One region of the Tardiphaga sp. 285_C5_N1_2 genome, then DNA from elsewhere that is predicted to be linked to it. Evidence: riboswitches for the same ligand, from Rfam matches in the RefSeq annotation. Region 1 holds a riboswitch; each other region holds the start of a gene.

The links. A riboswitch is a leader RNA that binds a small molecule or an ion and turns the genes downstream of it on or off. The one in region 1 is predicted to bind cobalamin.
Region 2: linked by a shared signal. The riboswitch ahead of AB7951_RS26885 (TonB-dependent receptor) and the one ahead of AB7951_RS06320 (TonB-dependent receptor domain-containing protein) in region 1 are both predicted to bind cobalamin.
Region 3: linked by a shared signal. The riboswitch ahead of AB7951_RS22525 (ribonucleoside-diphosphate reductase subunit alpha) and the one ahead of AB7951_RS06320 (TonB-dependent receptor domain-containing protein) in region 1 are both predicted to bind cobalamin.

What each region holds. Positions count from the first base shown of each region.
Region 1 is NZ_CP197241.1:1,344,101-1,347,564, reverse strand. It holds gene AB7951_RS06335 (hypothetical protein) at 1-165, opposite strand, end outside; gene AB7951_RS06330 (O-acetylhomoserine aminocarboxypropyltransferase) at 303-1,598, shown strand; gene AB7951_RS06325 (alpha/beta fold hydrolase) at 1,602-2,390, shown strand; cobalamin riboswitch at 2,437-2,640, shown strand; gene AB7951_RS06320 (TonB-dependent receptor domain-containing protein) at 2,673-3,464, shown strand, end outside.
Region 2 is NZ_CP197241.1:5,687,101-5,690,564, forward strand. It holds gene AB7951_RS26880 (alkaline phosphatase D family protein) at 1-626, opposite strand, end outside; cobalamin riboswitch at 772-961, shown strand; gene AB7951_RS26885 (TonB-dependent receptor) at 1,063-3,351, shown strand; gene AB7951_RS26890 (PepSY-associated TM helix domain-containing protein) at 3,354-3,464, shown strand, end outside.
Region 3 is NZ_CP197241.1:4,760,194-4,763,657, forward strand. It holds gene AB7951_RS22525 (ribonucleoside-diphosphate reductase subunit alpha) at 1-1,469, opposite strand, end outside; cobalamin riboswitch at 1,589-1,804, opposite strand; gene AB7951_RS22530 (hypothetical protein) at 1,994-2,179, shown strand; gene AB7951_RS22535 (GlxA family transcriptional regulator) at 2,186-3,145, opposite strand; gene AB7951_RS22540 (HD domain-containing protein) at 3,318-3,464, shown strand, end outside.

The DNA.
Region 1 (3,464 bases):
GTGGCGTCCGATCACGCACCCCGCAACGACGCCGACCTTGCCATGTCCTGCATAGTGGCCGGCGATTCCGCCAATGATCGCGCCTTTGATACAGCCTTTCGCCTCGGCCGCAACCGATGAAAACGCGAGACCGGCAACCGCAGTGCACAGCAGCAATTTCTTCATGATAACTCTCCCGCGTGATCGACCTCCTACAAGTCGCCGCTCCGCATTTCGTTCCATCAGTTGAAATATCGCCGACTCACACTCGCATCCGATTCGTGCCATAGATGTCGCAAATCGTGCCCAGGGATAAAACGACCATGCCAGCACCCAAACCGCCTGCTTTTGAAACGCTGAGTCTGCATGCCGGCCAGCATCCGGACGCGATCACCGGCGCGCGCGCCGTGCCGATCTACCAGACCACATCCTATGTGTTTCAGGATTCGGATCACGCTGCTGCGCTGTTCAATCTCGAACGTGCCGGCCACATCTATACGCGCATTTCAAATCCGACGACGGCGGTGCTGGAAGAGCGACTCGCCGCACTCGAAAACGGCGTCGGCGCCGTGTGCACCGCGTCAGGCATGGCGGCACTGCATCTCGCCATCGCCACATTGCTCAATGCCGGCGATCACATCGTGGCGTCGTCCTCGCTCTATGGCGGCACCATCAACTTGCTGGCCCACACGCTGCCGCGCTTCGGCATCACCACGAGTTTCGTCAAGCCGCGCGATCTCGACGCCTTCAAGGGGGCGATCAAGCCGAACACGAGACTGGTCATCGGCGAGACCATCGGCAATCCCGGCCTCGAAGTGCTCGACATACCCGCCGTCGCCGACATCGCCCATGCCGCGAAGATTCCGCTGCTGATCGACAATACTTTCGCGACGCCATTCCTGTCGCGGCCGATCGAGCTCGGCGCCGACATCGTGATGAACTCCGCCACCAAATGGATCGGCGGCCACGGCATCGCTATCGGCGGCGTGATCGTCGATGGCGGCCGCTTCGACTGGCACGCCTCCGGCAAATTCCCGCAACTCACCGAACCCTATGCCGGCTATCACGGCATCGTTTTCGACGAGCAATTCGGCACTGCCGCCTTCATCATGCGCGCCCGCACGGAAGGATTGCGCGATTTCGGCGCCTGTCTCTCGCCGACCAATGCGTTCCAGCTTCTGCAAGGCGTCGAGACACTGGGCATTCGCATGGAGCGCCATATGGCCAATACACATGCGGTGCTCGCAGCGCTCACGGCCAACAAGGCCGTCGACTGGGTGCTGCATCCGTCGCTGGAGAACCATCCGGATTACGAACTCGCGAAACGCCTGCTGCCGCGCGGCGCCGGCTCCATCGTCTCCTTCGGCATCAAGGGCGGCCGCAATGCCGGTCGCAAATTCATTGAGGCACTGCAGCTGACCAGCCATCTCGCCAATGTCGGCGACGCCAAGACACTGGTCATTCATCCCGGAAGCACCACGCATCAGCAGATGGATGCCGAACAGCTCAAGGCCGCCGGCATCGGCGAGGAGCTGATCCGCCTCTCAGTCGGCATCGAAGCCGCCGATGACATCATCGATGACCTCGCGCAGGCGCTGCGCATCTCGCAGAAGGGCTGAGCGATGCAACTCACCGTCAACGGTCACGAGACCTATATCGCGAATGGCGGCCGCACGTTCGATCCATCGCTCCCGGTCGTCGTGATGATCCACGGCGCCGGCTTCGATCACTCGACGTGGGCGCTGCATACGCGCTGGTTCGCGCATCATGGCTTCGCCGTACTGGCGCCGGATCTGCCCGGCCATGGTCGCTCACAAGGTGAAGCGCTCACGACCATCGCCGATCTCGCAGACTGGACCGCAGCATTGATCGAGGCAGCGGGCACAAAGACTGCGCGGCTGATCGGCCATTCCATGGGCTCGCTGATTGCGCTGGAGACCGCAGCGCGGCATCCCCGTAAAGTCACGCGCCTCGACCTGATGGGCACGGCAGGGACGATGACCGTCGGCCCGGATCTGTTGAAGGATGCCGAAGCCAATCAGCACTCCGCCATCGACATGGTGTCAATCTGGGGGCTCGGCTTTCGCGCCGAACTCGGCGGCAGTCTCGCGCCGGGGTTGTGGATGCATAGCGGCGCGCAGCGCGTGCTGGAAGCCACGAAGCCGGGCGTGCTGTTCGCCGATCTCAACGCCTGCAATACATACCAGAATGCGCTGACTGCTGCGGCCCAGCTCGAAATCCCGGTCACGCTCATCCTCGGCGAGCGGGACATGATGACTCCCGCCAAGGCTGGCAAGACCCTGGCCGCCGCCTTGAAAAACGCCCGCACGGTGATTCTGCCGGGCACTGGCCACATGATGATGGTCGAGCGCCCCGACGACGTGCTCGCCGCGCTACAGCACGAGCAATAGAGTCCACAACGCGGCGATGGCTGTTGCACCGCGCGGCGCGCTGTGCTTCCTGTCTGTCGTTATCGGTGCCTCCGCGAGGAGGTGAAACGGGAATGCGGTGCGGGGAAATATCCCCTATGCCGCGGCTGCCCCCGCAACTGTAAGCGGCCATTCCAGGTCCACAAAGCCACTGAATTTGCATCGCAGATTCGGGAAGGCGGACCGGGAGACCACCGCGAGCCAGGAGACCGGCCGGTAACGAGTTTCACACTCGTTCGACGGTGGGTCGACGGAAGGGGTTAAATGACTATCCGGAATTTGGCCGCAGGCACTGCGGCCGTTGTTGTTCTGTCCTGCTCTCACAGTGCTGCGCATGCGCAGTCCAGTGCCGAGCAGCTCTCCGAAATCGTAGTGACGGCGGACAGAGCACCCGAACAACTCAATCGCACTGGCAGTTCGATCAGCGTCGTGTCAGGCGAGACCATTGCGACCAGCAATCCCGGCTCTCTGGTCGATGCGCTGCGCACCGTGCCCGGTCTCGACATCACCGAAACCGGCGGCCCTGGCGGCACCACCAATGTCCGCCTGCGCGGCGGCAACACCGGCCAGACGCTGGTGATGATCGACGGCATCCGCGTCAATGATCCCACGGCGGCGTCCGGCGATTTCGAATTCGCCATGTTCACGCCTTCGGCGATGGAGCGCATCGAAGTCCTGAAGGGCCCGCAGAGCGCACTCTATGGATCAGACGCCATGGGCGGCGTGATTAATATCATTACCAAGAAGGGCTCGGGCCCTGCGCAAGTTAACGTACGCACCGAAGCCGGCAGCTATGGCACTGTCATGACGCAGGGATCGCTGACCGGCTCCAACGGTCCGTGGTCCTACGCTTTCACAGGTGGCGGTCAGCATTCGAACGGTTTCTCGCGCTTCGGCTATCGCATCCCTCAGTTTGAAGCGCTGTACCCCAATCTCGAACGCGACGGCTTTGATCGCGTCGGCGGATCGGCCAGGATCGGCTACGATGCCGGCGAAGGCATCCGGCTGGAATCCGGCTTCGTGTCATCCTTCACGCGAGCCGCCTATGACGGCACT
Region 2 (3,464 bases), 4.3 Mb from region 1:
TTCGCCTTCTCCGGCACCGTGATGGTGTTCTTCCAGATCGTGCCGTCAGGCAGTTTCGTTTCAGGCAGGATCGGACCATCGGCGTAGATCGTATCGCCGGAATGGATCAGGAAATCCGGGTTGTGGTTGCGCATGGTGGCATAGGTGACCATGCCGCCATCCTCGGCATTGATTCCCCAGCCCTGTCCGGCGACATCGCCGCCCCAAACAAAGGACACATCGCGGCGATCCGCTGGCGCGGTGCGGAAGCGACCGATCACCGGCTCGCCGACGATCTCGGTATGCGAGAGATCGCGGAATTTGACGCGGTAGAAGATATCCTGCCCGGCCGGCAGATTATCGAGCAGCAGCTTCGCCGTGAAATCGCTCTCGGGCAGCGCCGTGATAGCCGGCAACATGCGCGCATTGCTGAAGGATTCGGTAGTGGCGACTTCCACCATCATCTGCGCCGGCCGATCCGCGCGCGACCAGATCATGCCGCTGCTCGTCCCGACATCGCCGGACTGCACGCCATGCGACACGACCGGGCGATCCGCCGCGCGGCTGAGGTAAGGCATAGCCAGGAAGCTTGCGCCTACTGCGGCTGAGTGCGCGAGAAAACGACGGCGGGAGATACGTAGCGCCATGGCGAACTCCTGATCCTGGCTCTGGCACCCGTGGTGCTAGGCAGAACACTTGACGCTGCGATGACAGGTGATGCGCAATATCAACACCCGCCAAAGCAAGTTGCGAATGGCTGGCAGCTTGATTGACACATTTGGAAATTTCACCTTAACGTGAACGCGACGGTTCCCTTCGGGGATCAAAAGGGAATGCGGTGAGGGGGATCCCCCGATTCCGCGGCTGCCCCCGCAACTGTAAGCGGCGAGCCTGCGCCAAGAGCCACTGGGTGTTCACCTGGGAAGGCGGCGACAGGCATTGACCCGCGAGCCAGGAGACCTGCCGCCAGTCGTGGTCACACGCGAGCACATTGGGCGGGGTGTCCTGGTGGAAGTCACACTGCCTGTTTGGGCGGGGCGACTTGGTTTGCGGTGACGTGCCACGTAACCGCGAGTCCTGTTCATGACCTCCGTTTCTCCCGTCGCATTGAAGCGACATACTCCCTTTCTTTATTCTGTTGCTCTCTCCTACTTGTTGTGTCCGAGCGAAAGCTGGTCGCAAACCACACAGTCGAGCCAGACGCTCGATCCTGTTGTCGTTCAGCCGTCAGCGACACCTCAACGCGCGCGCCGCACCACGAACGGCAATGCATCGCGCGCTGCACGCTCACGCCAGCAGCGCAATGTCGCCGCCAATACCGGCGCGCCGGTTGCCACGCCGACAGGCCCCGTCTTCGCAGCGCCGACGCTCAACCTCACCGGCACGACATCGACGGGGAGCCGCCTTGGCCTGACGCGCCTGCAGACGCCGGCCAGCGTAGAGGTGATATCGGCAGAAACCATGGCCGAACGCGGCCAGCAGAACGTGGTCGACGCCGTCACGCAGAACGCCACCGGCTTCACGGCCATCGGCGAACCCGGCAATGGCGGCATCGCTTTCAGCACCCGCGGCTTCGCCGGCAGTGGGTCCGTTACTTCGCTTTATGACGGCACGCGCCTCTATGTCGGCTCCGGAACGGTGAACTTCCCCTTCGACACCTGGACCGCCGAGAAGATCGAAGTCCTGCGCGGCCCGGCCTCCGTCATGTACGGCGAAGGCGCCATCGGCGGCGCTATCAACGTGATTTCAAAACTGCCGCTCTGGGTGCCGCGCAACCAGGCTGAAATCTCGCTCGACAGCAACATGACGCGCCGTATCGCCCTCGATAGCGGCGGCCCGGTCAGCAAGGACGTCGCCTATCGCATCGCCGTCACCGGCAACGCGTCCGATGGCTGGGTCGATCGCGACAACACCTCGAACATCGCGCTGCACGCTGCCGTGCAGATCAAGCAGACCGAGGACATCACCTGGACGCTCTCCACCGACTATGGCGACCGCCATCCGTCAAAATATTTCGGCACGCCGCTGATCAATGGCCAGCTCAATGAGGCGATCCGCTTCAAGAACTACAATGTCAGCGACAGCAACATTCGCTATCAGGACAGCTGGAGCCAGGTAAAGACCGAGTGGCAGATCAGTGACGGCATCACCCTGCGCAACACGCTCTATTATATGTATGCGAAGCGCCACTGGAAGGAGGTCGAGATCTACGGCTTCAACTCCGGCACCGGCCTGATCGATCGCGGCGATTATCTCGAGATCTTCCACCAGCAGCAGCAGATAGGCGACCGCATGGACGCCACCTTCGAGGGCCATCTGTTCGGAATGGTCAATACGTTCGTGGCAGGCTTCGACGTCAACCGCATCGACTTCAAGCATACCAACAATTCACCGTTTAGCGGGTCCTCGTCGGTCAATCCGTATAATTTCGATCCCGGCCTGTTCAGCAGCCCGGACCCGACCACTCCCGGCTTCAAGAGCGTCGCCAATCAATACGCGTTCTTCGCCGAGAACCGATTGGCTATCACTGAACAGTTGTCGCTGATCGCAGGCGTCCGCCAGGATCAGCCGACGGTCGAACGAACCGACTATCGCACCCCCGCCAACAGCTACACCCGGGACTATTCGGCGACCTCGTGGCGCGTCGGCGCGGTCTATACGCCCATCCAGAATCTCGCTTTCTATGGCCAGTATTCGACGGCTGTGGATACGGTCGGCGGACTGATCTCGGCGAGCAACGCCAATGCGAAGTTCGACCTCGCGACCGGCAAGCAGGCCGAGATCGGCGTCAAGCAATCGTTCTGGGGCGGCCGCGGCGAGTGGACGCTCGCTGCCTATGAGATCGTGAAGAACAATCTGCTGGCGCGCGACCCGAACGTTAGCGGACAGGTGTTGCAGGTCGGCCAGCAGTCGTCGCGCGGAATCGAGGCCTCGATCGGCTTCGTGCTCGACCATGGTTGGCGCATCGATGCCAACACCGCGTTCCTGCGCGCGAAGTATGATAACTTCTTGCAAAATATCGGCACCACCGCAGATCCGATCTACGTCAACTATGCCGGCAACGTGCCAGTAAGCGTGCCGCAGAACGTCTCCAACATCTGGGCGACGTGGGCCTTCGCGCCGAAGTGGTCGGCCAATGCCGGCGTGCAGATTGTCGGCAAAACATTCGCCGACAGTGCCAACACGCTGGAGATGCCGAGCTACACACTGGTCAATGCGGGCCTGCAGTGGAAGCCGGACGTCAACACCACAGTGTCACTGCGCATCTACAACCTGTTCGACAAGATCTATGCGACGTCGAGCTATAGCGACAATCAGTGGATGCTCGGTATGCCGCGCACGGCTCAGCTCGCCGTCAATGTGAAGTTCTGAGCTTGTCGCGCAAGCTGACACGCACACTCCGGCGGTGGCTGTATATCGGCCACCGCTGGGTCGGCATCGTCACCTGTCTCTTCTTCGCGATGTGGTTCATCTCGGGCGTGGTG
Region 3 (3,464 bases), 3.4 Mb from region 1:
GCGGTGTTCATATCGTGGGTGCGGCGGCGGTCGTCGCCGGTGTTCTTGCGGAGATCGAGAAACTCCTCGATGTCGATGTGCCAGGTCTCGAGATAGGCGCAGACTGCGCCCTTGCGCTTGCCGCCCTGATTGACGGCGATGGCCGTATCGTTGGCGACCTTCAGGAACGGCACCACGCCCTGGCTCTCGCCATTGGTGCCCTTGATGTGGGCGCCGAGGCCGCGCACACGCGTCCAGTCATTGCCGAGACCGCCGGAATATTTCGCCAGCAGCGCATTGTCCTTCACCGACTTGAAGATGCCGTCGAGATCGTCCGCGACCGTGGTGAGGAAGCAAGATGACAGTTGCGGGCGCTGGGTGCCGGAATTGAACAGCGTCGGCGTCGAGGCCATGAAGTCGAACGACGACAACAGATTGTAGAATTCGATGGCGCGGGCTTCGCGGTCGATCTCGCGCAGCGCGAGGCCCATGGCAACGCGCATGAAGAAGGCCTGCGGCAGTTCGATGCGATTGCCCTGCACATGCAGGAAGTAGCGGTCATAGAGCGTCTGCAATCCCAGGAACTGGAACTGAAGGTCCCCTTCCGGCTTCAGCGCTGCCGAGATTCGCTTGAGATCGAAGCGCGCGAGTTCGGGATCGAGCAGCTCGGCCGCAATGCCGGTCTTGATATAGGCGCCGAAATATTCGGCGTAGCGCGTGGTCATGTCAGCCTGCGACGCGTGGGTCGGGCTGCCATGAACGAAGGACAGGACTTCCGTGCGCAGTTTGTCGAGCAGCAGGCGGGCGCTGACAAAGGTGTAGTTCGGCTCCTGCTCCACCAACGTGCGCGCGGCCATGATGCCAGCCAGTGCCAGCTCATCCAGCGTGATGCCGTCATAGAGATTGCGGCGGGTTTCCTCGAGCACCGGGGCGGCATCGACGCCGTCAAGGCCGGCGCAGGCCTCGTTGACGATCAGCGCCAGACGCGCCGAATCGAGCGGGGCGCGGGTGCCGTTGGCGAGCATGACATGCAGCACCGGTGCGGTGGAAACCAGCGCCGGCTTCGCCGCCAGTTCCTCCGCGCGGGTGCGAGCGCGCTCCTCGCGGTACAGCACATAGGCGCGGGCCACCTTGTGGTGCTCGCTGCGCATCAGCGCCAGTTCGACCTGATCCTGGACGTCCTCGATATGGAAGGTGCGGCCTTCACCGACGCGGCGAGTCAGCGCCGCCACGACTTCGCCGGTCAGCTGTTCCACCGCCTCATGGACGCGGCGCGACGCCGCTGCCGTGTGGCCCTCGACGGCCAGAAAGGCCTTGGTCATCGCGACAGAAATCTTGCTGCCGTCGAAGGGCGACACCGTGCCGTTGCGCCGGATGATCTGCATCGAGGGTTCGCGCGCAGGCGCAGCGAGCGTTTCCGGCGAGAGTTGAATCAGCGGCGCATGAGCCGCATCGCGGCCGTTGGACAGAGCGGAAGAGGAAGTAGGCATCGGCAAGACCCCGTGTGATGCGTGTAGCAATGGGGGCTGGGGCCGAAAGGACGCTGCAAAATACACGGCGGAGATCCGCCGGCATTGCCTGCAAGCGACCGCTGGGACACCCCGCCCATGGACGTTCTGGTGTCGCGGCAGGTCTCCTGGCTCGCAGGTCAATGTCTGTTTTCAGCCTTCCCGATGCTTGCGCATCAGTGACTTCAATCGAAACAGACTCACTGCTTACAGTTGCGGGGGCAGCGCCGGCATATGACGCAAAACAGCGTCTTTACCGGCTTCCCTCTTAGCCACCAAGTCTTGCGACAGGGCGGACCGTGACGTCTACATTTGGTGTGACCCGCGGTGAAGTGTCAAGCGGGCATTGGCGCCGAACGCAACAAATTCGGTAGGGCTGTTGGTTCAGTGGACAACCGCTTGCGTGGCGGAAACCGCGGGGTCGTTGGCGGTTTCTGCACGATGCGATTCGTTGCCGCCGAGCACCGCGAAGCGCAGAACATCGTGATCAACCGATGGAGGATGCGATGCGCGACCTGATGACGACCACTGAAAGGATCAACTTCAGCGCTTTCGTAGAGCGAGCCGGTGCGCTCACGGCGTTCGAGACGAGGGATCAGATCGCCCGGCGCCGCCTCGACGAGATGCTGAACGAAGCGCTGATGGACAGCTTTCCTGCGAGCGATCCGATTTCTTCGCTGCAACTCGCCTGAGCAGAATCAGACCGCGCGAAAGCTGGCCCGATACTGGCTGGGCGTCAGGCCCAGCCGTCGCACGAAGACCTGACGCATATGTTCGGCGGTGGTGAAACCGGATTCATAGGCCACGACCTTGAGCGGCAGATCGCTGCCTTCGAGGCGGTTGCGTGCCGTGTCGATCCGGGCGCCCTCGACAAAATCTGCCGGCGTCATTTTGGTCTCGAGCTTGAACACCCGCGCGAAGGTGCGCGCGCTCATGCCCGCCACATCGGCCAGTTCATCCACGCTGTGTGCGTCACGCAGATGCGCCATCACATGGGCATGGACTCGCGCGATAGGCGAGTCCGGCTCGGCCGGCGGTACCAGATACGGACTGAATTGCGACTGGCCACCCTGGCGCTGCGCCACCACGACCAGACGCTTGGCCACAGCCAACGCAACGTCCGCGCCATGATCTTCCTGGACCAGCGCGAGACCCAGATCGATGCCTGCGGTGACGCCGGCTGACGTCACCAGCGCACCGTCACGACTGTAGATGCGATCGAACTCCACATGCGCTTTGGGAAAACGCAGCGCCAATAGCGGCGCGTTCTGCCAGTGCGTCGTCACCGTCTTGTCGTCAAGCAAGCCTGCATGGCCGAGCGCGAATGCCCCGGTGCAGACCGAGCCATAACGCTCCGCATGGAGCGCCGCATTGGCCAGCCACTCTGTAAGCTGCGGATCCGCCTCTGCCGTCGGCAGCCCAGGCCCGCCGGCCACCAGAACCAGATCCCAGGGCCTCTTCGCGTCACTGAACGCCAGATCCGCGGACATTCTCAGACCGTTCGATGCACGCAGCGGCGCGCAATCTGCAGCGACAAGTGTGATGTCGTAGCCGTCGCCCGGCGCGACGAAGCCATTGGCTTCCATGAACACATCGAGCGGACCGGCCACATCCAGCGACTGGACGCCGGGGAATATCGCGAGGGCAACGCTCTTCATGGTGAGGCTTCATTTCAACGGCGAGGACGGGCTCAAGTCATTCTGAATAGATAGTCGTCTTGCGGCAGGAAATCACGGGCGAATGGCAGCTTTGCGGGGTGCGGCGCGATTGCGAGGACACCGCCCGCCGGCGACAACGGACGTATCACAACAACCCTGCAAGGAGCATCCCATGAGCAAAACGATTGCCGGCATCAAAGTGCCCGACAGCGCCCTCGCCCGCCAGGTCGATCAGCTTGTGCGCGATACCGAAAGCGATCTTCTGTATCATCATTCCAATCGGGTTTTCCTGTTCGGTGCGCTCGCCGGGCAGCGCAAG